4 regions of the Streptomyces odontotermitis genome follow, and region 4 is predicted to be linked to each of the others. Evidence: riboswitches for the same ligand, from Rfam matches in the RefSeq annotation. Region 4 holds a riboswitch; each other region holds the start of a gene.
What was found. Region 4 has a riboswitch for cyclic di-AMP ahead of ACQB60_RS39105 (M23 family metallopeptidase). Riboswitches for the same ligand answer to the same signal wherever they lie in the genome.
Positions count from the first base shown of each region.

Region 1: linked by a shared signal. The riboswitch ahead of ACQB60_RS13075 (transglycosylase family protein) and the one ahead of ACQB60_RS39105 (M23 family metallopeptidase) in region 4 are both predicted to bind cyclic di-AMP.
Region 2: linked by a shared signal. The riboswitch ahead of ACQB60_RS39460 (C40 family peptidase) and the one ahead of ACQB60_RS39105 (M23 family metallopeptidase) in region 4 are both predicted to bind cyclic di-AMP.
Region 3: linked by a shared signal. The riboswitch ahead of ACQB60_RS42565 (M23 family metallopeptidase) and the one ahead of ACQB60_RS39105 (M23 family metallopeptidase) in region 4 are both predicted to bind cyclic di-AMP.

Region 1 covers NZ_JBNJLS010000003.1:518,856-525,764, reverse strand. Annotated here, with positions in the region: gene ACQB60_RS13095 (Ppx/GppA phosphatase family protein) at 1-392, opposite strand, end outside; gene ACQB60_RS13090 (DUF501 domain-containing protein) at 389-928, opposite strand; gene ACQB60_RS13085 (FtsB family cell division protein) at 1,004-1,483, opposite strand; gene eno (phosphopyruvate hydratase) at 1,582-2,862, opposite strand; gene ACQB60_RS13075 (transglycosylase family protein) at 3,226-3,951, opposite strand; cyclic di-AMP (ydaO/yuaA leader) riboswitch at 3,957-4,149, opposite strand; gene ACQB60_RS13070 (transglycosylase family protein) at 4,343-5,425, opposite strand; gene ACQB60_RS13065 (cytochrome P450 family protein) at 5,571-6,902, opposite strand; gene ACQB60_RS13060 (tetratricopeptide repeat protein) at 6,899-6,909, opposite strand, start outside.
Region 2 covers NZ_JBNJLS010000024.1:66,295-73,203, reverse strand. Annotated here, with positions in the region: gene ACQB60_RS39495 (8-amino-7-oxononanoate synthase) at 17-1,168, shown strand; gene ACQB60_RS39490 (DUF397 domain-containing protein) at 1,235-1,459, opposite strand; gene ACQB60_RS39485 (helix-turn-helix domain-containing protein) at 1,469-2,329, opposite strand; gene ACQB60_RS39480 (ATP-binding protein) at 2,623-3,057, shown strand; gene ACQB60_RS39475 (LysR family transcriptional regulator) at 3,089-3,994, opposite strand; gene ACQB60_RS39470 (LysE family translocator) at 4,094-4,729, shown strand; gene ACQB60_RS39465 (DUF6328 family protein) at 4,668-5,240, opposite strand; gene ACQB60_RS39460 (C40 family peptidase) at 5,342-5,812, opposite strand; cyclic di-AMP (ydaO/yuaA leader) riboswitch at 5,816-5,983, opposite strand; gene ACQB60_RS39455 (hypothetical protein) at 6,366-6,671, opposite strand; gene ACQB60_RS39450 (ATP-dependent Clp protease proteolytic subunit) at 6,679-6,909, opposite strand, start outside.
Region 3 covers NZ_JBNJLS010000029.1:78,292-85,200, reverse strand. Annotated here, with positions in the region: gene lhgO (L-2-hydroxyglutarate oxidase) at 1-687, shown strand, start outside; gene trmB (tRNA (guanosine(46)-N7)-methyltransferase TrmB) at 684-1,502, opposite strand; gene ACQB60_RS42575 (PrsW family intramembrane metalloprotease) at 1,819-3,177, shown strand; gene ACQB60_RS42570 (aldo/keto reductase) at 3,188-4,132, opposite strand; gene ACQB60_RS42565 (M23 family metallopeptidase) at 4,348-5,433, opposite strand; cyclic di-AMP (ydaO/yuaA leader) riboswitch at 5,445-5,592, opposite strand; gene ACQB60_RS42560 (PP2C family protein-serine/threonine phosphatase) at 5,814-6,909, opposite strand, start outside.
Region 4 covers NZ_JBNJLS010000023.1:153,891-160,799, reverse strand. Annotated here, with positions in the region: gene ACQB60_RS39110 (GntR family transcriptional regulator) at 1-247, opposite strand, end outside; gene ACQB60_RS39105 (M23 family metallopeptidase) at 491-1,279, opposite strand; cyclic di-AMP (ydaO/yuaA leader) riboswitch at 1,292-1,455, opposite strand; gene ACQB60_RS39100 (M16 family metallopeptidase) at 1,648-3,030, opposite strand; gene ACQB60_RS39095 (M16 family metallopeptidase) at 3,078-4,421, opposite strand; gene ACQB60_RS39090 (DNA gyrase/topoisomerase IV subunit A) at 4,658-6,909, shown strand, end outside.

The DNA.
Region 1 (6,909 bases), on a different contig from region 4:
TCCGCCCGCCCCGTCAGCTCCTTCGTCGCGCCCGTGAAGGAGAACTCCGCCTCCTGGTCGCCGCTGATCACCTCCGGCTCCACGCCGAGGATGTCCAGGACCCCGCGGACGAAGTCGTCGCGGTTCTCGGCGTCGCGGGAGGCCGAGGTCGCCACGAAGCGGACCTTCTCCGCGCCGTGCTCCTTGATGACCGCGGCGTACTCGCGGCAGGCCGCGAAGGTGCGCTCCAGCGCCTCCGGGGCGAGACGCCCGGTCTTGTCGACGCCCTGGCCGAGGCGGACGATCGTCATCCGCCGGTCCAGGTCGACCAGTTCACCGGTCGCGGGGTCCGCGTCCGCCACGAGGAGGCGGATCGAGTTCGTACCGCAGTCGATGGCGGCGACCCGGGTCACTCGGACTCCCCCTCGGCCGCCTCGGGCAGCGTCACGCAGGCGCCCTTGCGCCACCACTCCGGGAGCATCGCGATGGCCTCGTCGCCCAGCGGGTTCACGCCCGGACCCGCGGCCAGCGAGTGGCCCACCAGGACGTGCAGGCACTTCACCCGGTCCGGCATGCCGCCCGCGCTGGGGAAGCCCTCGAGGACCTCGATGGCGTCGCGGCGCGCGATGTAGTCCTCGTGCGCCTTGCGGTAGGCGGCGGCCAGCTCGGGGTCCGTCTTGAGCCGCTCCGACATCTCCTTCATGACGCCGTTGGCCTCGAGCGTGCCGATCGCGGAGGCCGCGCGCGGGCACGTCAGGTAGTACGTCGTCGGGAACGGCGTGCCGTCCGGGAGGCGCGGCGCCGTCTCCACGACGTCCGGCTGACCGCAGGGGCAGCGGTGCGCGATGGCCCGCAGACCGCGCGGCGGACGGCCGAGCTGCTGCTTGAATGCCTCGACGTCGGCGTCGGTGGGCTCGGTGCGCGGGGTGCTGGGCGGCGGGGTGTCCATGCCTGTCTTTCGCCTGTCTGCTGTTCTTGGGTGAGCGGAGGGAGCGGGATGAGCGGGAGTGAGTGACGGGAGCGGTCACTCGTCGTCGGTGCGGTCGGCCTTGTCCACGCCGTCCCACACGTTCGAGTACCAGGGGCGGTCCGACGAGCCCTGCTCGACGCGCGACGGCTTCGCCGCGTCGGGGTCGATCACGATGAAGCCGGTCTCCCCCGGACGCACGTAGTGCAGCCGCTCCCGGATGCGCTGCTCCGCGTACGCGTCGTCCTGCCAGCGGGCCTTCTCGTCGCGGAGCCGCTCCACGGCCGCGCGGTGCTCGGCCTGCTCGCGGCGCTGCTCCGCGATGTCGGCGCGCTGCGAGACGTACTGCCTTATCGGGTAGGCGAGGGCGACGACCAGGGAGCAGACCACCAGCACCAGGAGCGCGGCGCGGCCGGTGAGCCGCGAGCGGCGGGCCTGGCGCTTGGTCTGGGAGCGGTAGACGCGGGCCGCGGTCTGCTCGCCGAGCACCCGCAGCCGCGCCGCGGTGGAGAACCGGTCCCGGTCCTTCACGGCCATGTCTTCCGCCTCCCCTGTACGTGCGGACGTCCCCGCACACGGTACGGGACCGAGTACGGGGACGTACGTACGACGGGCTAGCGCGTAGCCCCGGGGGATCAGCCCTTGAAGCGCGGGAAGGCCGAGCGACCCGCGTACACCGCGGCGTCGTCGAGGATCTCCTCGATGCGCAGGAGCTGGTTGTACTTGGCGACGCGCTCGGAGCGGGCCGGGGCGCCGGTCTTGATCTGGCCGCAGTTGGTGGCGACGGCCAGGTCGGCGATGGTGACGTCCTCGGTCTCGCCGGAGCGGTGGGACATCATGCACTTGAAGCCGTTGCGCTGGGCCATCTCGACGGCGTCCAGCGTCTCGGTCAGCGAGCCGATCTGGTTGACCTTGACCAGCAGGGCGTTGGCCGAGTTCTCCTCGATGCCGCGGGCCAGGCGCTCCGGGTTGGTGACGAACAGGTCGTCGCCGACCAGCTGGACCTTCTCGCCCAGCTTCTCGGTGATGACGTTCCAGCCGGCCCAGTCGTCCTCGAACAGCGGGTCCTCGATGGAGACGAGCGGGTACGCGGAGACGAGCTCCTCGTAGTACTCGGTCATCTCGGCGGCCGAGCGGGACTTGCCCTCGAACTCGTACTTGCCGTCCTTGTAGAACTCGGACGCAGCGACGTCGAGCGCGAGCGCGATCTGCTCGCCGGGGACGTAGCCGGCCTGCTTGATGGCCTCGAGGATGAGGTCGAGCGCGGCGCGGTTCGACTCCAGGTTCGGGGCGAAGCCGCCCTCGTCGCCCAGGCCGGTCGACAGACCCTTGTCCTTCAGGACCTTCTTGAGGGTGTGGTAGACCTCGGCGCCCCAGCGCAGGGCCTCGGAGAAGGACTCCGCGCCGATCGGGGCGATCATGAACTCCTGGATGTCGACGTTCGAGTCGGCGTGCGACCCGCCGTTCAGGATGTTCATCATCGGGACGGGCAGCAGGTGCGCGTTCGGGCCACCGAGGTAGCGGAACAGCGGCAGGTCGGACGCCTCGGAGGCGGCGTGCGCGACGGCGAGCGAGACGCCGAGGATGGCGTTGGCGCCGAGCGAGCCCTTGTTGTCGGTGGCGTCCAGGTCGAACATGGCCTGGTCGATCAGGCGCTGCTCGGTGGCGTCGTAGCCGACGAGCTCCGGGCCGATCTGCTCGATGACGGCGAGGACGGCCTTCTCGACACCCTTGCCCTGGTAGCGGTTGGGGTCACCGTCACGGAGCTCGATGGCCTCGAAGGCACCGGTGGAGGCGCCGGACGGGACAGCAGCACGACCCGTGCTGCCGTCGTCGAGGCCGACCTCGACCTCGACCGTGGGGTTGCCTCGGGAGTCCAGGATTTCCCGGGCTACGACGACGTCGATGGACGGCACGAGCATCTCCTTCTGGGATGTGACGCGAGTACGCGCGGTACGCGGGGTCGCTTTGGCCCTGCGCCTCCTGAGCCTAACGGGCTCCGGAGCTTCGGCCAGCCGACCGCCCGCCTCCTGGGACGAACAGGGGCCCAAATACCTTGGAATCAGGGCGTAAGCCCATCTTCTCTACTCGCTAGTAGCGAACACGGGGCCGACATGGGGATCGGCATGGGTTCGGCATGGAGATCGGCATGGGGGCCGGGCAGGGGTCCGGACACGCCCCCGCCCCGGTGCGTACGGGGGATACGCGCACCGGGGCGGGGAGCCCGTGGGGACGGGGTGTGCCCTGCGGCAGGTCAGGGCGGGGTGGGGCAGTCAGCCTCAGCTGAGGTGCAGCTGCTGGCCCGGGTAGATGAAGTCGGCGTCGTCGATGATGTCGCCGTTGAGCTTGTAGACCTTCTGCCAGCCGCCCTTGACGTGGTGCGACTCGGCGATCTTGGAGAGCGTGTCGCCCTTCTTGACCTTGTACTCGCCGTCGCCCTTCTTGACCGTCTTGCCGGTCGGGGTCTCGACGGTCTTCTTCGAGTCGGACTTCGGGGCGGTCTGCTGCGGCTGGGCCTGCGACTTCTGCTGCTGCGGGGCCTGCTCGGTGCGCTCGGCCTGCGGCTTCGGCTGCGGCTTCGGGGCCTGCTGCTGCGGCTGCTGCTGCTCGGCGGAGCCGCCACCGCTGTACGAGGCGTTGGAGAGGCCGACGCCACAGCTCGGCCAGGCACCCTTGCCCTGACCCGCGAGGACCTTCTCGCCGATCTCTATCTGCTGGGCCTTGGACGCCTTGTCGGCGGTGGGCGCGTACTTGGTGCCACCGTAGGCGGCCCAGGTCGACGGCGAGAACTGCAGGCCGCCCTGGTAGCCGTTGCCGGTGTTGATGGACCAGTTGCCGCCGGACTCGCACTGGGCGACGGCGTCCCACTCGGCGCCGGTGGCGGCGGAGGCGGAGCCGGCCGCCATCAGCGGGGCGGCGGCGGCGACGCCGGTGACGCCGGCGAGCGTGACGACGCGGGTGGCCTTGGACGGACGACGGTGCTTGCCCTTGCTGGAACGCAGCATGAGTTAGATCCCCTCACCGACGCCTGCGAGGTGAGCTGTCGGGTTCGGGCCAGTGAGTGCCCGGCCGCGCTTCCTTGAGCGCGACTTAACCCCTAGCCGTTCCCAACCCCGTCCGGCGGCTCCTGTGTTGAGCCGCCGTCCGGGTGGGCCCGGCGCAAACCTTGGGTCCCCCGCTCCTGCCTACGGCGCTTGACGCGACGACTGTTCCCGTCCGGCGGTTGGCAGGATTCGGCGTACCGACCGGCGGGGCCCGCAGTGGCGAGCGGTGATGACCGTAGGCACGCGATCCCCGGAATTTCAAAGACGATCAGGGCTTCTGAGACCCATCTCTCACTCGCGCCAAACCGGACATTTACGAATAAGGAGGCCGGGTGCCTACCGTCAACTTCCCTTACTTTTCGCCCAGATCGAGGCGCTGACCGGGAAGGATGAGGTCCGGGTCGGCTCCGACGGCCTTCTTGTTGCCGTCGTAGAGAGCGGGCCATCCGCCGTGCACGTCAAGGTCGTCGGCGATCGCCGAGAGGCTGTCCCCGGGGCGGACCGTGTAGGTGCCGTCGGCCGCGTCCTTGTCACGCGACTGCCCGCGGGAGGCGTGGCGCCCCGAGCGGTCCTTGGCGCCGTCGTGGGCCCCCTCGTCGGCGTGGCCGCCGCGGTGGCGGCCACCACTGGAGGGTGCGGAGTCGGACGGGTCGGGCGCGGGAGTGGCCTGGTCGCCGCCGGGGGAAGTGGGCCCGTCCTGGCCGGACTTGTCCGGGTCCTCGCTGCCGCTGCCGCTGCCGGAGGGCTTGGACGGGGACGGCTCGGCACCGTCGTCCGAGGGCTCGGAGGCACCGTCGGACGGCTCGGCGGAGCCCTCGGAGGGCTTCGAGGCGTCGTCGGACGGCTTGGACGTCTCGTCCGTGTTGCCCGGCTCGTCGTGATTCTTGTCTCGGGAGGGACCGCCGGTTCCGGGCGTGTCGCCACCGTCGCTGCCGCTGTCGCTACCGCTGCCGCCGTCGCCGGGGGCCTCCGAAGAGGGGTCGGACGGGGCGTCAGACGGGCCGGAGGAGTCGGTGGGCTCCGGAGTGGGAGCGCCCGGGTCGACGTCCGGGGCGGTGCCGTCCTGGGTGAGTCCGGCCACCGCGGAGCAGCTCGGCCAGGCGTCGGGGCCCTGGTCCTCCAGCACCTTCTCGCCGACGGCGATCTGCTGGGAGCGGCTGGCCTGGTCGGCGCTCGGCGCGTAGTCGAGACCGCCGTAGTTCTCCCAGACCTCCTGCGAGAACTGCAGCCCGCCGTAATAGCCGTTGCCCTCGTTGGCGCTCCAGGAGGCACCGCTCTCGCACTCCGCGAGCCGGTCCCAGGTCGCGGCGTCCGCGGCGCTCGCGCTGGTGGCGCCGAGCAGCGGGATGGCGATGGCAGATCCGGCGACCCCCGCCGCGACGACGAGAGCAGGGGCCTGACGGGGGCGACGGTGACGACCGTTCCCGGAGAGCATGCGCGTGCCTTTCCGTGGCTGCCGTGACGCGGGACGCCACGGTCGCGGGTGGTGCCGCGATGACTGGTGAACGTAGCGGGACTCGAACGCTTGTCACAAGTCGATGCAGCGGAGATCACGTGAAAGTCACAGCCCTGACGGAACGTCAGCTTCCGTCGCTTCCGGCCGAGTTCTCCGGGGGCGTGAACTTCACCGGCAGCGTGCGCAGTCCGCGCATGATGAGCCCGCCGCGCCAGCGCAAATCGGCAGGTTCCGCCGCGAGCCGCAGGTCGGGCAGGCGCGTGAGCAGGGTGGCGAGCGCCCGCTGTCCCTCCAGCCGGGCGAGGGGCGCGCCGAGGCAGTAGTGGATGCCGTGCCCGTACCCGAGGTGCTGGTTGTCGGTGCGCGCGAGGTCGAGGGTGTCGGGCCCTTCGAAGCGCTCCGGGTCCCGGTCGGCGGCGGCGAGCACGACGAGGACGGGGTCGCCGACGGCGATGCCCTGGCCGCCGATGGTCACGGGCTCGGTGGCGAACCGCCAGGTGGCGAGCTCCACCGGGCCGTCGTAGCGCAGGAGTTCCTCGATGCCGGTCTCGAGCAGCGCGGTGTCGCCCCGGTCGAGGGAGGACTGCAGGAGGGCGCGCTGCTCGGGGTGGGTGAGCAGGGCATACGTGCCGTTGCCGATGAGATTCACGGTCGTCTCGAACCCGGCGAACAGGAGGATGAAGGCCATCGCGGCGGCCTCGTTCTCGGTGAGGTGCTCGCCGTGGTCGGAGGCCCGGATGAGACCGGAGATCAGGTCCTCGCCGGGTGTCGGCTCGGCGGGGAGCGTGGCGCGTTTGCGGTGGATGAGTTCGGCGAGATAGCCCCGCATCTTCTTGACCGACCGCGCGACCCCGCCCCGCGGCCCGCCCCCGTGCCGGATCATCATTCCCGCCCAGTCCCGGAAGTCGTCCTGGTCCTCGCGCGGGACGCCGAGCAGGTCGCAGATGGCGTAGATGGGGAGCGGGAACGCGAAGTCGTGGATGAGGTCGGCCTCGCCCTCGGCCGCGAACCGGTCGATGAGCTGGTCGGTCAACTCCTGCACGCGCGGAGCGAATTCGGCCACGCGGCGCGGGGTGAACGCCTTCGAGACGAGGCGGCGCAGCCGGGTGTGGTCCGGCGGGTCGATGTTGAGCAGGTGCGTCATCAGCTCGGCCTTGCGCTCCCCCGGGATGCCGGTCTTGCCCTTGGCGTGCGAGGGCTCGGCGTGGTGGTCCGGGTTCTTGGAGAGCCGCTGGTCGGCGAGGGCCTGCTTCGCGTCCGCGTACCGGGTGACCAGCCATGCCTCGACGCCGCTGGGGAGGGTCGCCTTGTGTACGGGGGCGTGGGTGCGGAGCCAGGCGTAGGCGGGGTAGGGGTTGGTGGCGAATTCCCAGGTGAAGAGTTCCGGGGTGCCGGGGGACTCCGGGTTCTCGGGCGTCGCGGGTGTTCGGGGCGTCGGGGTAGAGCTGTCGGTCACTCCTCGA
Region 2 (6,909 bases), on a different contig from region 4:
ACCGGTGACGAGACCGATGGACGTGCAGGCCCCCGCCCACGCCCCCTTCGACTGGATAGACACCCAGGCCCGGCAGCGCGAACAGGCCGGACTGGTCCGTACCCTGCGCCCGCGCCCCGCGCAGTCACCGCTCCTCGACCTCGCGAGCAACGACTACCTGGGCCTGGCCCGCCACCCCGAGGTGACCGAGGGCGCGGCCGCGGCGGCCCGGCGCTGGGGCGGCGGCGCGACCGGCTCCCGCCTGGTGACGGGCTCGACCGAGCTGCACGCCCAACTGGAGCAAGAACTCGCCGAGTTCTGCGGCTTCGAGTCGGCCCTGGTGCTCTCCTCCGGGTACGCGGCGAACCTCGCCGCCGTCACGGCGCTCGCCCCGCACGGCTCCCTGATCGTGTCGGACGCGGACAACCACGCCTCGCTCATCGACGGCTGCCGGCTCGCCCGGGGCGCCACCCAGGTCGTACCGCACGCGGACCCGGACGCGGCCCGCAAGGCGCTCGGCACCCACGCGGGCCCGGCCGTCGTCGTCTCCGACTCGGTGTTCTCCGTCGACGGCGACGCGGCCCCGCTCGCCCAACTGGCCGCCGCCTGCCGGGAGTTCGGCGCCGGACTGATCGTCGACGACGCACACGGCCTCGGGGTGCTCGGCGAGGGCGGGCGCGGCGCGGTGCAGGCGGCGGGGCTCGCCGGGGCGGCCGACACGGTCGCCACCGTCACCCTGTCGAAGTCCTTCGGCAGCCAGGGCGGCGCGGTCCTCGGCCCCGCGAAGGTCATCGACCACCTGGTCAACGCGGCCCGCACGTTCATCTTCGACACGGGTCTCGCCCCGGCGGCGGCGGGCGCCGCGCTCGCCGCCCTGCGCCTGCTGCGCCGGGAGCCCGAACGCGCCGCGCGGGCCCGCGCGGTCGCCGCCGAGCTGCATCAACGGCTCACGGGCGAGGGGCTGTTGGCGGTGCGACCGGACGCCGCCGTCGTGTCCGTACGGGCGCCGTCGCCGGAGGCGGCCGTGCGCTGGGCGGCGGAGTGCCGGGCCCAGGGGCTCGCCGTGGGGTGCTTCCGGCCCCCGTCGGTGCCGGACGGCATCTCGCGACTGCGGCTGACCGCCCGCGCCGACCTCGACGAGACGCAGATCGCCGACGCCGTACGGGTGATCAGCCGCAGTGCACCCTGAAGTACCTGTTCGACAAGTACCTTTTCAACAGGTACCTGTTCAACAAGTATCTGATCAACCACCCCCCTACCCAAGGGAGTTGACGAACTCCTCCCAGCTGGCGGCGGGGAACAGCAGGGCGGGCCCCGCCGTGTCCTTCGAGTCGCGCACGGCGACCTGGCCCGTCAGCGCACCGGTGGTGAGCTGGGTGGTCTCGACACAGTTGTTCATGCCATTGCTGTGGCTGCTGCGCCGCCACAGCGCACCCCGGAGCGCCGTGCTGGAACGTACGTGCCGAGGCAGTGCGGTCATGGTGCCTCCTTACGCGCCGTCGCCTATCCCGGCGATGAAATCCGTTGATTCCTCGGGCGAAAGTGCTTGAGCGGTCACCGAGTTGAAGGCATCGGTGTATGCCTGGAGGTCTTCTTTCCGCTCGAGATAGAGGCTACTCGTCAAATGGTCGAGAACAACCACATCCAGATCAGCAATGTTCGGAAATGAGAAAATAACGAAAGGCCCGATGAGCCCACCGTGCTCTCCGGCGGCGAACGGAAGGACCTGAATCCGTACATGCGGCATTTCGGCCGCTTCCAGTAACCGCCTCAACTGCCCGTTGCGCACCCGCTCCCCACCGACCATCCGGCGCAGCACCGCCTCGTCCAGGACGACGCTCAGCCGCAGCGGCACCGGCGCGCTCAGCACGTCCTGGCGCGCCATGCGCACCTCCACCAGGGCGTCCACCTGCGCGTCCGGCAGTCCGTCGAGCGCCGCCCGGGTCACCGCGCGGGCGTAGTCCTCGGTCTGCAGCAGCCCCGGCACCACCGAGGTCTCCAGCGTCCGCACCCAACTCGCCTGTGACTCAAGGCTGATGAAGTCCCGGTACGCGGGCGGCAGCAGCCCCCGGTAGGCGTGCCACCAGTGGTGGCGCCCGCCCTCGTCACCGGTGCCCGCGAGCGCCACGAGCAGCTCGCGCAGGTTCGGGTCCTTCACCTCGTACGCCTCGAGGAGCAGGCGCATGTCGTCCGGCTTCACGCCGCTGCGCCCGGTCTCGATGCGGCTCACCTTCGACTGGTGCCAGCCGACGCGGGTGGCGGCCTCGCCGCTGGTGAGCCCCGCTTCCTGGCGCAGCGCGCGCAGCTCGGCACCGAGCTTGCGGCGGCGCACCGCGGGTCCGTACTGCATGGCCGTCTCCTTCCGGCTCCATCCGGCTCATCATGGCTCCATTTCGGCCCGGACCGGCGGTACGGTCGAGTGTTCCCGGCGACCGTGGAGGAAGCGCCAGTCTGGTGCCCAAATACGGTCGGCCGTAGCAGAGTTCACCGCTTTGAGCGACAGATATATGCACATCTCGGTGGATCGCCACGCGTGAACGGCACGAGAGTGGCAGGCTGGCCGAAGCACCAGTCCGGGGCCGTCCTCGAAGCCATCCGTCATGCGTCGGCGTCCGGGCCCGGTGGGAAAGGGACAGCGACGCCATGGCAGACCATCAAGAAGCAACCGTCACTCTGCCGAGCGATCCTGCCTCGGTCTCCGCGGCCCGCAAACATGTCTCAAACGTTCTGACCGACTGGGGGCTGCCGAGCGACGGCGAGACCGCGGACACGGTCCGCCTCATCGTCTCCGAGCTCGCGACCAACGCCGTGCAGCACACCTTCGGCCAGTCACCCACCTTCACCGTCGACCTCGAACTCGACCGCGACGAGCGACTGCGCATCGGCGTCACCGACAGCCACCCCCGCTACCCCAAGCGGCTGCCCGCCGCCGTCCAGCAGGACAACGGCCGCGGCATGGTCATCATCCGCTGGCTCACCGCCGAGTGCGGCGGCAAGCTCACCGTCCAGCCCACGTCCGAGGGCGGCAAGACGGTCTGGATCAGCCTCCCTTGGACCCCGGCCACGGTCCAGAGCTGAGCGCGCAGTCGACCATCGCCATCGCCCCTTTTCAGGGGCGCCCGAACGCGCTGCGCAGCAGGGCCCGGAACGTGTCCGTCGCGGGGCTCGGCTCGTCGGCGCGGTACACCACCGAGATGACGCGGCGCAGATCGCCCGGCTCGAGGGCCCGCACCCCGACCGGCGCGGGCGCCGTCCGCGCCACCATCTCCGGTACGACGGCGACGCCGAGCCCCGCACTCACCAGGGCGCTCACCAGCGCGTACCCGGGCGTCTCGACGCGGACGGAGGGCGTGGCGCCCGCGCGGGCGAGCGCCGACTCCACCACCGTCCGGTACGGGTGCGAGGGCGCCATGCTGATCAGCGGCTGCCCGGCGAGCTCGGCCAGCGGCAGCCGCGCGGACCCGCTCGACAGCACGTGCCCCGGCGCGGTCACCAGGACCAACTCCTCGACCAGGACGGTCTCTTGGCCCAGCGAGGCGGGCAACTGCGGTGGCTCCGCCGGCTGGTAGAAGTGGGTGAGGGCGAGGTCCACCGCACCCTCCGCCACCGCCGCGATGCCGAGCGGCGGTTCATAGCCCGTGACGGTCAGCTCCACGTCCGGGTGGGCGCGCCGGAACGCGGTCAGGGCGGGCGGCAGCAGATGGATGCCCGCGGTCGTGAACGTGCCGAGCCGGAGCCGCCCGCCGGAGAGCCCCGCCACCTGCGCCAGTTCGTGCCGCGCCCGCTCCATCTCGTCGAGCACCCGCCGGGCCCGCGCGAGAAGGAGCTCGCCCGCACCGGTCAGCCGCGCCCCGCGGTGGTGGCGCACCAACAGGGCGGCGCCCGCCTCCCGCTCGAGCTTGGCGAGCTGCTGGGAGAGCGCGGGCACGGTGTAGCCGAGGCGCTCGGCGGCCCGGGTGATCGAACCGGCCTCGGAGACGGCGACGAGGGCGGCGAGGCGCGTCGGGTCGTACACGGGACTCTCCTCGGCCGTGCTGAGCCTAAACGTCTGCTTAAGCCAGACCCAGGATATTCCACATACCTGCTGAAGACCCGGTCCAGGCACGCTGGGCCCATGGACGCTCAACTGCTCGCCTTCACCGGCCTCGCCGCCGCGCTCGTCGCCATGCCGGGCGCCGACTTCGCCGTCGTGGTGCGGCACGCCCTCGTCTCCCGCCGCGCCGGCGCCGTCTGCGCGCTCGGCATCGCGGCCGGGCTGCTCGTGCACACGGCACTCGCGGTCGCGGGGGTCGCGGCGGTCCTCGCGTCCGTACCGGCGCTGTTCCGCGCGCTCCAACTGGTGGGCGGCGCCTATGTGCTGTACCTGGGGGTGCGGGCGCTCGAAGGGTGGGTGCGGACGCGCGGGACGACGCGGGCAGAGGCTCCGGACGCCGTGGCGGTGGCGGACGTGCGGGGCGGGCTGCGCGAGGGCTTCCTCACCAACGCCCTGAACCCGAAGGCGTCGCTCACCTTCCTCAGCGTGCTGCCGCAGTTCGTGCCCGACGGCAGCCCGGCGATGCCCCGCACCCTGCTCCTCGCGGCGATCGTGGTGGCACTCGCCGTGCTGTGGTTCCAGGTGGTGGCCCTCCTCGTGGACCGGCTCGGGACCTGGCTGCGGCGGCCGCGCACCGCCCGCGCCATCGAGGGCCTCACCGGCACCGCGCTCGCCGCCCTCGGTCTGGCCCTGCTGTGTGAACCGCTCCTCGGCTGAGGCGCACCGATCCCTGGCGGACCGGCCGCGACGAGCGGCCCGCGCGCCGCACCAGACGCGGCAGCACGCCCCACAGCGCGCCGCACACCAGGAGCGTCCCCGCGCCCGCGCCCACCCCGGCCGCCCGGCCCGCCGTCACGTCGACCACGAGCAGCACCGCCCCGCCGAGGGCGAGCACGAGCACGCCCATGCCGACCCCGGCGAGCCGGGAGGAGACCCGTACCACCAGCGGCTTGGCACCCTGCCGGAACAGGGCGCGGTGCAGGGCGGCGGGCGCCGTGAAGAGGGCGGCGGCCAGCACCGCGAGCAGCAGCGTGGCGACGTACGTGCCGCGCTGCACGGTGTCGAGCGACGGGAAGCGCGGAGTGAACGCGAGCGACAGCAGGAACGCGAAGAGGATCTGGACGCCGGTCTGGGTGACCCTCAACTCCTGGAGCAGCTCGGAGAAATTGCGGTCGGCCCGCTGAAGAGGCGTCTCGTTGCGGTCCGTACAGAGGTGGCGGGCGGGCATGGCACACGAGTAGCCGCGCCCGCCCGCCTCAACCGTGGCAGGGGAACCGCAGATCCAGGGATCTGCGGTTCCGCAGGGCCGAAGGGCCGGGAGGCCGGGGGTCAGCGCACCCTGCCGTACCAGACGCTCTTGGTCCAGATCTTCTGCTTCCGCACCACGTCACCCGTCTTCGGCGAGTGCCAGATCTTGCCGCCGCCGGCGTAGATCCCGACGTGGTAGACGCTCCGGCCCGAGTGGAAGAACACGAGGTCGCCGGGGGCCCGCCGGGACTTCGAGATGTGGCGGGTCTTGTTGTACTGCTGCGCGGCGGTGCGCGGCAGCTTCTTGCCGGCCTTCTTGAACGAGTACAGCGTCAGGCCCGAGCAGTCGAACCGGTGCGGTCCGACCGCTCCATAGCGGTACGGAGAGCCCTTCTTGGAGGCCGCTACCTTGAGCGCTTTCGATGCGTGCGTAGCCGCTTGTGCGTCGCTTGCGAGGCCGGGAGCCACGATGGTCCCGCCCACCGCCGCGAGCGTCAGTGCCGACGCGGCGCCGGCCCTGGTGAGCAACGGAACACGATTCAGCGCAGTCATGCGCAACCCTTCGTCAACCGCCTGTGAAGGATGACCTGTCGGATTCGGGCTGGCGAAGTTGCCCGGCCGCGGTGTGCGGCTTCACCCCAAGGGCCGTCCGGATCAAGCCCGGTGGCCCGTCGTGCCTGGGTCCTCCACTCCTGCCGATGCATTCTTCGTCGACCGGTCATCCGGGCAGCGGCAGGACTCGGCGTCCGCCCGGACCGCCCCGCCGCGGTGGCGGGGGCTTGTCGTCGAAAGGGATCTTGACCCGTCAACCCCGAGAATTCCGAGCCGAATCGGCAGTTTGTGAGGCTCCTCACGACTGACCTGTTCGGGTGGACAGCGGTGAATGGGGGAAATCGGCGCGACGGCAGAGCATCGCTCGACCAGCACCGGAATCACGTATTCCGGTGCGCGCGTACAAACCTTGCGCAACTCTGGACCGCGTCCGGACCGAGGCCCGCCTACGCTGATCGGGGGACCACGTCTGGTCCGTTTCACGCCGCGACCGGACGGTGCGGCGCGGCGCGCGCGGCGCTCGATGGGCCGCGCGCCGGCCGCCGGCGGGCCCTCAACCCCCGGACTGTGGCGGAACGGTGACGCGCTGTGACCGCCGTTCGCCGTCCAGCACCCGCAGGGCCTGGGCGAGCGTCGTGGCGTGCACCTCGCTCTCGCCGCGCTGGTGCATCAGGGCCAGCGCGTCCCGCAGTTGGGTCGCCTTGCTGACCAGCGCCTGGGCGGCGCGGAGTCCGCCGTACGTGGTGGTGGAGCGGGCCGGGTTGATGCGGCCGAGGAGGTCCACGGCCTCCAGGTAGCGGTCGATCAACTCGCCCTCGGCGCGCGTCAGGGCGGGCAGCGGCGGCAGTTCGGGGAGCATGCGCGGCTCACCTCGCGCCCGGCGCGGAGTCCTGCGCGCCCCGGCGGCCCGGTACGACCCGGTCCACGAGCCCGTACGCGACGGCCTCGTGCGCGTCGAGGATCTTGTCCCGCTCGATGTCGGCGGCGACCCGCTCGGGGCTCTGACCGGTGTGCCGGACCAGCAGCTCCTCCAAGAGGGCGCGGGTGCGCAGCAGTTCGTCGGCCTGGATCACCAGGTCCGAGGTCTGCCCCTGGAT
Region 3 (6,909 bases), on a different contig from region 4:
GTGGTCCGCATCGACCGCCGCCAGGGCCGCGGCGTCGCGGTGCGCACGGCCGACGGGGCGATCGTCCGCGGCCGCGTCCTCGTCAACTGCGCGGGCCTCCACTGCGACCGCGTGGCCCGCCTCACCGGGGACGAGCCGGGCATGCGGATCGTCCCCTTCCGGGGCGAGTACTTCGACCTGGCCCGCCCCGAGCTGGTGCGCGGCCTCGTCTATCCGGTGCCCGACCCGGCCTTCCCCTTCCTCGGGGTGCACCTCACCCGCGGCATCCACGGCGGCGTCCACGTGGGACCGAACGCGGTCCCGGCACTCGCCAGAGAGGGCTACGACTGGTCGGTGATCCACCCCCGCGAGCTCGCCGGCACCCTCGGCTGGCCCGGCTCCTGGCAGCTCGCCCGCAAGCACTGGCGCTACGGCGCGGGCGAGCTGCACCGCTCCGCGTCGAAGTCGGCGTTCACGACGGCGGTGCGCAGACTGCTGCCCTCGGTGAAGGCGGACGACCTGGTGCCGGCGACGGCGGGCGTGCGCGCCCAGGCGGTGCTGCGGGACGGCACGCTGGTCGACGACTTCCTCATCAAGGAGGGCCCGCACGCGGTGCACGTGCTCAACGCCCCGTCCCCGGCGGCCACGGCATCGCTGCCCATCGGCCGCGAGGTGGCCCGCCGGGCGCTCGCGGCGCTGGCGCTCTAGGCCCCGCCGGATGTGCCGGACGTTCCACCGGACCTGCGACGGAAGAGGAGGTCGTGCACCACATGCCCCTTGTCGAGGCCCTGCCCCTCGAAGCGGGTGAGCGGCCGGAAGTCGGGCCGGGGCGCGTAGCCGCCGTCCTCCCGCGTGTTCTCGAAGTCGGGGTGCGCGCCGAGGACTTCGAGCATCTGCTCGGCGTACGGCTCCCAGTCGGTCGCGCAGTGCACCAGGGCGCCCGGCTTGAGGCGGGGCGCGACGAGGGAGAGGAACTCGGGCTGGATGAGCCGCCGCTTGTGGTGCCGCGCCTTGGGCCAGGGGTCCGGGAAGTAGACGCGGAGCCCGTCCAGGCTCTCCGGGGCGAGCATCTCGCGGAGCAGGATGATCGCGTCCCCGTTGGCGACGCGGACGTTCTCCAGACCGTTCCGCCCCGCGAGCCCCAGCAGGTTGCCCATCCCCGGGGTGTGCACGTCCACGGCGAGGATCCCGGTGCCGGGGTCGTCGGCGGCCATCTGCGCGGTCGCCTCCCCCATCCCGAAGCCGATCTCCAGGACGACGGGCAGCCCCCGCCCGCCGAACAGCTCGTCCAGGTCGAGGACGCGCTTGCCGTCGATGTCGAGCCCCCACACCGACCAGTACTTCCGCAGCGCCTCACCCTGGCTGGTGGTGACCCGGCTGCGGCGCGGCTGGAAGCTGCGGATGCGGCGCTCGAAGTGCGAGCCCGCGGGGTCCGGGGACGGGCCGTCGGGGAAGCGCGGCTCGCCGCCCCGCGGGCGGGGGGACTCGGCGGGGGGCTGGGGAGAAGGCTGGGAATCAGACACAGTGCGGGCAATTTTACGGGGCCTCGCGGCCCCGCGGGCCACGCCCCGTTCACGGGGCCCCGCGCCCCCTCGGACCACGTCCGGGCCGATGGCCTGCGACGCCACCGCACCCGCCCCGGCGGTCCGCGCCCCGGCCGAGGGCCCGAGGCACCGTCGCGCCCCGCCCCCCACCCTCGTTAGGGTCGACGCCGTGGCCACCGATTCTCCGTACGAGGCGTACGGCGCGCAGCACGCGTACGACGCGTACGGGACGCACCCCGCGGAGACACATCCCGCGCCCCCGGCTCCGTCCCCCGACGGCACCGGGCACCCCGGCCTGCGCACGCCCCGCCCGCACTGGTGGCAGCGGCGGGCCGTCCGGGCCGGCGCCCTGGTGACGCTGCTCGCCCTGTCCGGCCTGGTGATCCTCGCGCTGGTGCGGCAACAGACCGGCACCGAGGGCTTCCTGGTGGGGCTCGGCCTCGCGACGCTGCCGGTGCCGCTGCTCGTCGCGGCGTTCCGCTGGCTGGACCGGGTGGAGCCGGGGCCCTGGCAGAACCTGCTGTTCTCGTTCTCCTGGGGCGCCTGCGCGGCGGCGCTCATAGCCATCGTCGCGAACAGCTTCGCGACCCGCTGGATAGCCACCGCGACCGCGGACCCCACCAGCGCCGACACCCTCGGCGCCACGGTCATAGCGCCCATCGTCGAGGAGAGCGCCAAGGCCGCCGCGGTCCTGTTGATCTTCCTGTTCCGCAGACGCGACTTCACCGGCATCGTCGACGGCGTGGTCATCGCCGGGGTCACCGCCACCGGCTTCGCGTTCACCGAGAACATCCTCTACCTCGGCAACGCCTTCGGCACCGACCAGCTCAGCGGCGCCGACGGCGGCCTCGCCACCTCCGTCACGGCGGCGACGTTCTTCGTGCGCGTCGTCATGTCGCCCTTCGCGCACCCCCTGTTCACCGTTCTGTCCGGCATCGGCTTCGGCGTCGCCGCGCTCTGCGCGGAGCGCCACCACGTGCGCCGCGCGCTGATCCCGGTCGGCGGCCTGCTCCTGGCCATGGGCATGCACGCGCTGTGGAACGGCTCGGCGACCTACGGCGACTACGGCTTCATCACCGTCTACGGCCTCTTCATGGTGCCCGCGTTCGGGCTGCTCACCTGGCTGATCATCTGGACCCGCCAGCGCGAGCTGCGCACGGTCCGGGCCGAGCTGCCCGCCTACGTCGTCACGGGCTGGCTCACCCCGCCGGAGCCGTACGCGCTCGGCTCGATGCGGGCCCGCGCCATCGCCCGCGACTACGCGGCCCACACCTTCGGCAAGCAGGCGGCCCGCACGGTCGCGCAGTACGAGGCGCACGCGACGTCCCTCGCGTTCCTGCGCCACCGGGGCCGCCGCGGCCGGGCGGGCGCCGACTTCGTCGTACGGGAGCGGGAGTTGCTGCACGCGCTCTGGGAGCGCCGCGAGGTGGCCCGCCCCGCCCTCGCGTACGCGGCACAGGCCACGGCGCCGGTCCGGGTGCCGCCGCCGCACGGGCTGCCGGTGCAGGGCGCGCCGTACGGGATGCCGGTGCACGGCGCACCGTACGGGTTCCCCGCGCAGGGCGGCCCCCCGTACGGATACCCGTACGGGCAGCCGACGGCGCCCCACCCCTCGTACAACGACCCGGCCCACAACCCCTACCGGGGCGGCTGAAGGGCCTCGCTCAGGCGCTTGCCTCCGTGAGCCGCGCGACCTCAGCCTCCGTCAGCTCCAGGTCCGCCACCGCGAGCAGCGCGGGCAGCTGCTCCACCGTGCGCGCCGAGGCGATGGGCGCCGCCACGGTGGGCCGGGCGGCGAGCCAGGCGAGGGCGACCGTCGCGACCTCGGCGCCGCGGTCCAGGGCGATCTCGTCGAGGGCGGCGAGCACCTTCGTGCCGCGCTCGGTACCGACGTGCTTGCCCGCGCCCGCGGCCCGCTGGCTCTCCACCGTCGTGCCGGGGCGGTACTTGCCGGTGAGGAAGCCGGAGGCGAGCGCCCAGTAGGGGACGGCGGCCAGGCCGGCGCGGGACGCGACCTCCTGGAGCGGGCCCTCGTAGGTGTCGCGGGAGACGAGGTTGTAGTGCGGCTGCAGCGCCACGTACCGGGCGAGGCCCTCGCGGTCGGAGAAGTCCAGGAACTCCTGGAGCCGCTCGGGGGAGATGTTCGACGCGGCGATCTCGCGGACCTTGCCCGCCGTCACCAGCTCGTCGAGCGTGCCGATGATCTCCTCGACCGGGACGTCCGGGTCGTCGTAGTGCGTGTAGTACAGGTCGATGTAGTCGGTGCCCAGGCGGCGCAGGGAGGCGTCGGCGGCGGCCTTGATGGTGTCGGCGCGCAGGCCCAGGTACTCGGGGTGGCGGGAGACCTTGGTGGCGATCACGACGTCGTCGCGCCTGCCGCGCGCCCGCAGCCAGTTGCCGATGACGGTCTCGGACTCGCCGCCCTTGTTGCCCTCCACCCACGCCGAGTAGGCGTCGGCGGTGTCGATGAAGTTGCCGCCCGCGGCGGTGTAGGCGTCGAGCACCGCGAAGGACTGCGCCTCATCGGCAGTCCAGCCGAAGACGTTGCCGCCGAGGGAGAGAGGGAAGACCTCGAGGCCGGAAGAGCCGAGCGTGCGAAGAGAAGTCATGCTCCGTCAACGCCCTTACGGATCAGGGAATTCCATGCTCCGTACACTCTTCTCGGCCGTTCGCGGGCGTGCCGGACCGGCAGCCCTGACGTCGGGGGGTTGCCGCCAGGACCGCCGGGGATCAGGAGTGAGTACCGCTCACGGATGACCGCTCGCTGCCCACCGCACACCGCTCACCGCATGCCGCTCACCGCATGCCGCATGCCGCCGCGGTGTCAGGGAGTGAGGCCCTTGTCACGGAGCCAGGCGGCGGGGTCGACACCGGTGGACTGGCCGCCCGGGTGGACCTCCAGGTGCAGGTGCGGCCCGGTCACGTTGCCGGTGGCGCCGACGCGGCCGATGACGTCACCGGTGCGGACCTTCTGCCCGGCGCTGACGTTGAGCGAGGACTGGTGGCAGAACCACAGCTCGGTGCCGTCGTCCAGCTCCAGGACCGTGCGGTAGCCGTACGCCCCGGCCCAGCCCGCTTCCTTGATGGTGCCGGAGTGGATGGCCTTGATCGGGGTGCCCGTGGGGGCGGCGAAGTCGAGGCCCGTGTGGTAGCCGGAGGACCACATGGAGCCGGGCTGCCCGAAGGTGCCGGTGACGGTGTACGAGGCGACGGGGAGCGTGTAGCTCTTCGCGAGCTTGGCGAGGCGCTCGGCCTCCGCCTTGCGCTTGGCCTCCTCGGCCTTGCGCCTGGCCTCTTCGGCCGCCTTCTTCTTCGCGGCGGCGACCTTCGCCTCGGCGGCGTCCTGTGTGGCCTTGGCCTCTTCGTTGGCCTTCTTCACGGCGGCCGCCTCGGCCGCCGCCTGGGCCTTGTCGTCGACCTGGTCCTGCTGGTTCTCGGCCTGCTGCATGATGCGGGCGCGCAGTGCCTCGCCCGCGTCGGTGGTGCCCTGCTCGGCGTCCTGAGTGGTGACACCGGCGCCGGTGAGCGGGGCGGCCGCGGGGCCGGAGGGCTCGGACGAGTCCGAGTCGGATATCAAAGAGCCCACGCCGGGAAGGGACTTGGCCTCCGGCAGCGAGTCCTTGACCGCGTCCACGCCCGGTATGTCGGGCATCGATATCGCGACCGGCGACTTGCCGTCCTGCGCGGTGGCGATGCCGCCCGCGCCGACAGCGGCTATGACGCCGACGCCGAGGACCGTGGAGCTGCGGGCGAACCCGCCGCCCTTCTTGTGCACACGGTGCCTGCCGCGGACGGGGCGGACGGAGTCCTCGGTCGGATTCCACTCCTCCCAGGATTCCTCGTCGTACCCGCCGAAGTCGTCGTCATTCGGCACGTACACGGCTTGGGGGGCAGGCCGGTTGGACGCCACTGGGGCGCACTCCTTTCCTTCCTTCTCGCCTACCGGGTTAGCTGACGGGTTCGGAGCAGGAAGGTCTCCTACGAACATCTGGCACGGAGGCACAGATGCCCGATTCACCCCAAGTTGGTGGTTCCCCGGCTCCCTTGCGGGATTAGGCGTGTGCGCACGGAGCCGACTCGTGTGCCGGCTGGGACGACCGCGCTGCGTTATCGAACGTTAATAGACACCCGTGCGTGATTCCAAGCTGTTCCCACTGATCATTAACGCCTTTGGCCCGTACTTATTGGGACACCGGGGTCCGGACCAGGGCGAGTTGACCGCAGGATTTTGCCCACCGGACCTTCACATTCCACTGACGTTCTGTCAGTTGTTGAGCGGAGGGGCGCCGTTCAGTCACGGGGGGTGACAGAGCCCCCTCCGTCAGCAGCGGCGGGGCCCTCCTCGGCCGTGGCGGAGCCGTCCTCGGCCGGGGCGGAGCCCTCCTCGGCCGTCGGCCTGCGCACCGCGAGCAGCGCCATGTCGTCCGTCGCCCCGCCCCCCGTGTGCTCCCGCACCTCCTCGGCGAGCGTCGCGAGGAGCGTGTGCGGGCCCTCGGGGCCGGCGAAGATCCGGCCGCCGAGCCGGGCCGCCGGGTCGTAGAACTCCCCGTTCGCGTCCCGCGCCTCCGACAGGCCGTCCGTGTAGAGCAGCAGCGTCGAGTCGGGCGCGAACTCCGTCTCGTCCGCCCGGTCCGGCCAGCTCCCCAACTCGCCCATGCCGAGCGGCAGCGCGGGCTCCGACGGCGAGAGCACACACATCCGCCCGTCCCCCCGGAGCACCAGCGGCTCCGGGTGCCCCCGGTTGATGACCCGTACGACGTCCCGGCCGCGCGGGATCTCCGCGAGCACGGCGGTGGTGAACCCCTCGAAGGCGTCGAGCCCGTCGCGCCGCGTGCCCTCCCGGGCGAGGGCCCGCTCCAGGCGCTGCGCCACCGCCTCCAGGGTGCTCTCCTGCTCGGCGGCCTCCCGGAAGGCCCCGATGACGACGGCGACGGCGGCCACCGCGCCCATCCCCTTGCCGCGCACGTCCCCCACGATGAGCCGCACGCCCTGCGGGGTGTCCTGCACCGCGTACAGATCGCCCCCGATGAAGGCGTCGGCCTGCGCGGCCTCGTAGCGGGCGGCGATGTCGAGCCCGCCGATCCGGGCGTCCGGCAGCGGCAGGACGGCGCGCTGGGTGGCCTCCGCGATGGAGCGGGCGGAGGCGAGCTGGGCGTCGCTGCGCCGGACGACGCGGTTGATGACGAGGGCGAGCACCGCGACGGTCGCCACGGTGAGCAGCTCGGTGACGGCCTCGACGTCGGTGGTGGTGTTGTTCTTGAGGTGCAGCGAGACGACGGCGGCGAGGGAGCCCGCGCAGATGAGGGCGGTGCCGAGCAGCGAGTAGAAGGGGGCGGCGATCAGCGGGGCGGCCGCGAAGAGCGGGGCTGCGGTGAAGCGGGGCGGC
Region 4 (6,909 bases):
GCATGCGGATCTCCAGGAGGTCGGCGGCCTCCTGCTCGGTGGGTTCGGCGACGCACGCGCCCGCGTGCCTGCGCGTGACGACGAAGCCCTCGGCCTCCAGGGTGCGCAGCGCCTCGCGTACGGGGACGCGGGAGACTCCGTAGCGGCGCGCGAGCAGCTCCTCGGTGAGCCGGCCGCCCCGTTCGTAGACACCCGAAACGATGTCGTCCCGAATGGCCGTGCATACCGAGTGCGCGGGAATGCGCATGACCGGACCTCCGCCTTAATCCCCGAGAAACGCGGTCGATTGACGCTCGCTCGTCAACTCTATTGCAGAGCCGCGGAATTTCCGATGGCGGCCGGGAATCCATGGATTTCTTTTGGCCAAGGCTCCCGAGGCCCGGGGCCGGGGACTGGGGGCCAGGGACTGGGGACTGGGGGCCGGGAACGGCGAAGCCCCGGCTCGCGGTGGGCGAGCCGGGGCTTTCGGGTGCGCGGTGGGCGTGAGCCGTCAGACACCGACGCCGTGCGAGCGGAGGTAGGCGACGGGGTCGATGTCCGAGCCGTAGTCCGGGGAGGTGCGGGCCTCGAAGTGGAGGTGCGGCCCGGTGACGTTGCCGGTCGCTCCGGAGAGACCTATCTGCTGTCCCGGGGTGACCGTCTGGCCGACGGAGACACCGATGGAGGACATGTGTCCGTACTGGGTGTACGTGCCGTCGTTCATCTTGATCACGACGTTGTTGCCGTAGGCGCCGCCCCAGCCGGCCTCGACGACGGTGCCCGCGCCGACGGAGTGGACCGACGTGCCGGACGCGGCGTGGAAGTCGATGCCGGTGTGGCTGCCGGAGGACCACAGGCCGCTGCTCGCCTTGTAGGCGGTCGAGACGTACGAGCCGGCGATCGGGGAGACGAAGCGGTTCAGGCGCTTGCGCTCGGCCTCGCGGGCGGCGCGCTCCTTGGCCTCGCGCTCCTTCTTGGCCTTCGCCTCGGCAGCACGCTTCGCTTCGGCGGCCTTCTTCTTGGCGGCCTCTTCGGCCTTCTTCGCGGCAGCGGCGGCGTCGGCGGCTTCCTTCTGAGCGGTGGCCTGCGCGTCGATGCTGTCGGCGAGCGAGTCGCCGACGGAGATGGCCTGGGTGAAGCCGGTGTGCTCGACGGGCGCCTCGTCGGCGGCGAGCGCCGGAGCGGCGAGCCCTCCGATGACACCGGTCGTGGTGATCGCGGCGACACCCGCTACTTGCGCGGTCGTACGGGTGAGACGGCTCGGACGACGGTGCTTCCCGGTGGCACGGGTGAACGCCATGAAGCGGCTGATCCTTTCCTTCCCTCTCGCCTACCGGGTTAGCTGACGGGTTCGGAGCAGGAAGGTCTCCTACGGACCCCTCGCCTCGCGGCAAGGTGCCCGATTCACCCCAGGGGGACATGTGGGTCCCCGGCTCCCCTGGCTCGCGCCGTACGGGGACTCGGCGATGGCTGTCCGGTGCCGCGGGTGCGGCGTGCTGCGTGACGAACAGTCGGACCGACGCTAAACGGGACATCTTTCAATCGACAAACAGAAGACGGCTTTTGTAGCGCACGCCACAGGGCAGACAGGCAACCTCTCTACTAATTCGGACATATGAGGACCCCGGTGACATGTCCTGTCACCGGGGTCCGGAACCGCTCGTTCATCTAGCCCGTGACAACCGTCACTTCACCGATCCCGAGGGCCTTGACGGGTTCCTCGATCTGCGCGGCGTCCCCGACGAGCACGGTCACCAGGCGGTCCTGCGGGAAGGCGCTCACGACGGCCGCGGTGGCCTCCACGGTGCCCGTCGCGGCCAACTGCCGGTACAGCTGGGCCTGGAAGTCGTCCTGGAGGTGCTGCTCGACCTGGTCGGCGAGCGTGGCCGCGACGGCCGCCGCCGTCTCGTACTTGAGCGGGGCGACCCCCACCAGGTTCTGCACGGCGACGTCGCGCTCGGCGTCCGTGAGGCCCTCGGCGGCGAGGGTGCGCAGGACCTTCCACAGGTCGTCGAGGGCCGGGCCGGTGTTCGGCGTGTCCACGGAGCCGCTGATGGCGAGCATGGCGACGCCGCCGGCCCCCTCCGAGGACGAGGGCGCGGTCGAGCGCAGCACCTGGCTGAACGCCCGCACTCCGTAGGTGTATCCCTTCTCCTCGCGCAGGACCCGGTCCAGACGCGAGGTGAGGGTGCCGCCGAGGCAGTACGTGCCGAGGATCTGGGCGGCCCACACGCGGTCGTGCCGGTCGGCGCCGACGCGGCCGATGAGGAGCTGCGTCTGGACGGCTCCGGGGCGGTCGACGATGACCACGCGGCCGGTGTCGTCGGCGCTCACCGCCGGCACGGGGTACGGCTCGGCCGTGTCGCCCGTCCAGGCGCCCACGGTGTCCGCGAGGAGCGCGTCGAGGTCCGTCCCGGAGAGGTCGCCCACGACGACGGCGGTCGCCGTGGCCGGGCGAACGTGCTTCTCGTAGAAGGCGCGTACCGCCGCCGAGTCGATGCCGGAGACCGTCTCCTCGGTGCCCTGACGGGGGCGCGACATGCGCGAGGTCGCCGGGAAGAGCTGCCGGGAGAGCTCCTTGGCGGCGCGCCGGGCCGGGTTCGCGGCCTCGTGCGGGATCTCGTCCAGGCGGTTGCGGACGAGGCGCTCGATCTCGCTGTCCGCGAAGGCGGGGGCGCGCAGGGCGTCGGCGAGCAGTCCGAGGGCCTTCGGAAGGCGGGAGACGGGCACTTCGAGGGAGACGCGCACGCCGGGGTGGTCCGCGTGCGCGTCCAACGTCGCGCCGCAGCGGTCCAGTTCGGCGGCGAACTCCTCGGCGGAGTGCTTGTCGGTGCCCTCGGCGAAGGCCCGCGCCATGATCGTGGCCACGCCGTCGAGTCCGGCGGGCTCGGCCTCCAGGGGCGCGTCGAGGTGGATCTCGACGGCGACGACCTGCTGGCCGGGGCGGTGGCAGCGCAGCACCGTCAGGCCGTTGCCCAGGGTGGCGCGCTCGGGGGCCGGGAAGGCCCAGGGCTTGGCCGTGCCCGCCTGGGGCTGCTGGTGGAACTCCATCGTGGCGAGCGGTGCGGACTGGGTCGTGGTGTGCGGTGCGGACTCGGTCACTTCGCCGCCTCCTCTTCCTCTGCGGCCTCGTCGGCGGCGGACACGGGTTCGTACACGAGCACCGCGCGGTTGTCGGGGCGCAGGCGGGCCTTGGCGACCTCCTGGACCTCCGCCGCGGTGACGTCCAGGACCCGCTGCACGGCGGTGAGCGCCAGCTGCGGGTCGCCGAACAGGACGGCGAATCTGCACAGTTCGTCGGCGCGGCCCGCGACGGTGCCGAGCCGGTCGAGCCACTCGCGCTCCAACTGCGCCTGGGCGCGCTCCATCTCCTCGGCGGTGGGGCCCTCCTCGGCGAAGCGGGCCAGCTCCTCGTCGACGGCGGCCTCGATGACGGGGACCTCGACGTCTCCGGAGGTCTTCACGTCCAGCCAGCCGAGCGAGGGCGCCCCGGCGAGGCGCAGCAGACCGAAACCGGCGGCCACGGCCGTGCGGTCGCGGCGCACCAGCCGGTTGTAGAGCCGGGAGGACTCGCCGCTGCCCAGGACCGTGAGCGCCAGGTCGGCCGCGTCGCACGCGCGCGTGCCGTCCTGCGGCAGCCGGTAGGCGGCCATCAGGGCGCGCGCCGGGACCTCCTCCTCGACGACCTCGCGCAGCTCCTTGCCGATGCGCTCCGGAAGGCTGCCGTCACGGGGCGGCTGCTTGCCGTCGTGCCCGGGGATGGAGCCGAAGTACTTCTCGACCCAGGCGAGCGTCTGCTCCGGGTCGATGTCGCCGACGACGGACAGGACGGCGTTGTTGGGCGCGTAGTACGTACGGAAGAAGTTCCGCGCGTCCTCCAGGGTGGCCGCGTCCAGGTCGGCCATCGAGCCGATCGGCGTGTGGTGGTACGGGTGGCCCTCCGGGTACGACAGAGCGGTGAGCTTCTCGAAGGCCGTGCCGTACGGGACGTTGTCGTAGCGCTGGCGGCGCTCGTTCTTGACGACGTCCCGCTGGTTCTCCATGGACTCTTCGTCGAGCGCGGACAGGAGCGAGCCCATCCGGTCGGCCTCCAGCCACAGCGCGAGCTCCAGCTGGTGCGCGGGCATGGTCTCGAAATAGTTGGTGCGCTCGAAGCTCGTCGTCCCGTTCAGGGACCCGCCCGCGCCCTGCACCAGTTCGAAGTGGCCGTTGCCGTGCACCTGGTGGGAGCCCTGGAACATCAGGTGCTCGAAGAGATGCGCAAGGCCCGTACGCCCCTTGACCTCGTGGCGGGAGCCGACGTCGTACCAGAGGCAGACCGCGGCGACCGGGGTCAGGTGGTCCTCGGAGAGCACCACGCGCAGGCCGTTGGCCAGCCGGTGCTCGGTCGCTGTCAGGCCGCCGGAGCCGGCCTCGGCTGTGGCCGTGTGACCCATGGGCATGTACGTCCCTTCGATCGCGAGATCTCAGCAAGTGATGGAGTCAAGAGATGCAGTCCTGCCACTGTATGCAAGCCCGCTGACACCTGACGAAGTTCCCGCTCCGCCCTCGGCGTAGTCGCCCGTGACAACGCCGTGAGCCCGGGTCGTGGTCGGCGATGTCAGTGGGACGGTCCACAATGGTCCGCGTCAGATCCCGTACATGCCCCGGCAGAATCTGTGAAGGAGCCGCAGCAGCGATGGCCCGCCGCAGCACGAAGACCCCGCCGCCCGACGACTTTGAGGAGAAGATCCTCGACATCGACGTCGTCGACGAGATGCAGGGCTCCTTCCTCGAGTACGCCTACTCGGTCATCTACTCCCGCGCCCTGCCGGACGCGCGGGACGGCATGAAGCCCGTCCAGCGCCGCATCGTCTACCAGATGAACGAGATGGGTCTGCGCCCCGAGCGCGGCTACGTCAAGTGCGCCCGCGTCGTGGGCGAGGTCATGGGTAAGTTGCACCCCCACGGCGACGCCTCGATCTACGACGCCCTGGTGCGCATGGCCCAGCCCTTCTCCATGCGCCTGCCGATGGTGGACGGCCACGGCAACTTCGGCTCGCTCGGCAACGACGACCCGCCGGCCGCCATGCGGTACACGGAATGCCGCATGGCCGACGCCACCTCCCTGATGACGGAGTCGATCGACGAGGACACCGTCGACTTCACCCCGAACTACGACGGCCAGGAGACCGAACCGGTCGCCCTCCCGGCCGCCTACCCGAACCTGCTGGTGAACGGCTCGTCGGGCATCGCCGTCGGCATGGCGACGAACATGCCGCCGCACAACCTCGGCGAGGTCATCGCCGCCGCCCGCCACCTGATCAAGCACCCGGGCGCCGACCTCGAGACGCTGATGAAGTTCGTCCCGGGCCCCGACCTGCCCACGGGCGGCCGCATCGTCGGCCTCTCCGGCATCAAGGACGCGTACGAGTCGGGCCGCGGCACCTTCAAGACCCGCGCCACGGTCTCCGTGGAGAACGTGACGGCGCGCCGCAAGGGCCTCGTCGTCACCGAACTGCCGTTCACCGTCGGCCCGGAGAAGGTGATCGCCAAGATCAAGGACCTGGTCGGCTCGAAGAAGCTCCAGGGCATCGCCGACGTCAAGGACCTCACCGACCGCGAGCACGGCCTGCGCCTGGTCATCGAGATCAAGAACGGCTTCGTGCCGGAGGCCGTCCTGGAGCAGCTCTACAAGCTGACTCCCATGGAGGAGTCCTTCGGCATCAACAACGTCGCGCTGGTGGACGGCCAGCCCCTCACCCTCGGCCTCAAGGAGCTCCTCGAGGTCTATCTGGACCACCGCTTCAACGTCGTGCGCCGGCGCAGCGAGTTCCGGCGCGGCAAGAAGCGCGACCGCCTGCACCTGGTCGAGGGCCTGCTCGTCGCCCTCCTGGACATCGACGAGGTCATCCGCCTCATCCGCTCCAGCGAGAACAGCGCGCAGGCCAAGGAGCGCCTGATGGAGCGCTTCTCCCTGAGCGACGTGCAGACGCAGTACATCCTCGACACCCCGCTGCGCCGCCTCACCAAGTACGACCGCATCGAGCTGGAGTCCGAGCGCGACAAGCTGAACGCGGAGATCGAGGAGCTGACCCGCATCCTGGAGTCGGACGCCGAGCTCCGCAAGCTGGTCTCCTCCGAACTGGCCGCGGTGGCCAAGAAGTTCGGCACGGAGCGGCGCACGGTCCTGATGGAGTCCTCCGGCGCCCCGGCCCCCACCGCGTCCCTCCAGGTGGCGGACGACCCGTGCCGCGTGCTCCTGTCCTCGACGGGCCTGCTGGCGCGCACGGCGAACGGCGACCCGTTCTCCGAGGGCGACAGCAAGCGCACCAAGCACGACGTGATCGTCTCGGCGGTGCCCGCGACGGCGCGCGGCGAGGTCGGCGCCGTGACCTCGGAGGGCAGACTGCTGCGGCTCGCCGTGGTGGACCTGCCGCAGCTTCCGGAGACGGCGGCCGCGCCCAACCTCTCCGGTGGGGCGCCGGTCTCGGAGCTGCTCTCCTTGGAGGCGGACGAGAAGCTGATCTGTCTGATGACGCTCGACGAGTCCTCTCCGGGCCTCGCGCTCGGCACGGAGCAGGGCGTGGTCAAGCGCGTGGTCCCCGACTACCCCTCGAACAAGGAGGAGTTGGAGGTCATCACCCTCAAGGAGGGCGACCGCATCGTCGGCGCGGCGGAGCTGCGTACGGGCGAGGAGGACCTGGTCTTCATCACGGACGACGCACAGCTGCTGCGCTACCAGGCGTCCCAGGTGCGGCCACAGGGCCGCCCGGCGGGCGGCATGGCGGGCGTCAAGCTCACCGACGGCGCGAAGGTCATCTCCTTCACCGCGGTCGACCCGGCGGCGGACGCCGTAGTGTTCACGGTCGCGGGCTCGCGCGGCACCCTCGACGACTCGGTGCAGACGACGGCGAAGCTGACGCCGTTCGACCAGTACCCGCGCAAGGG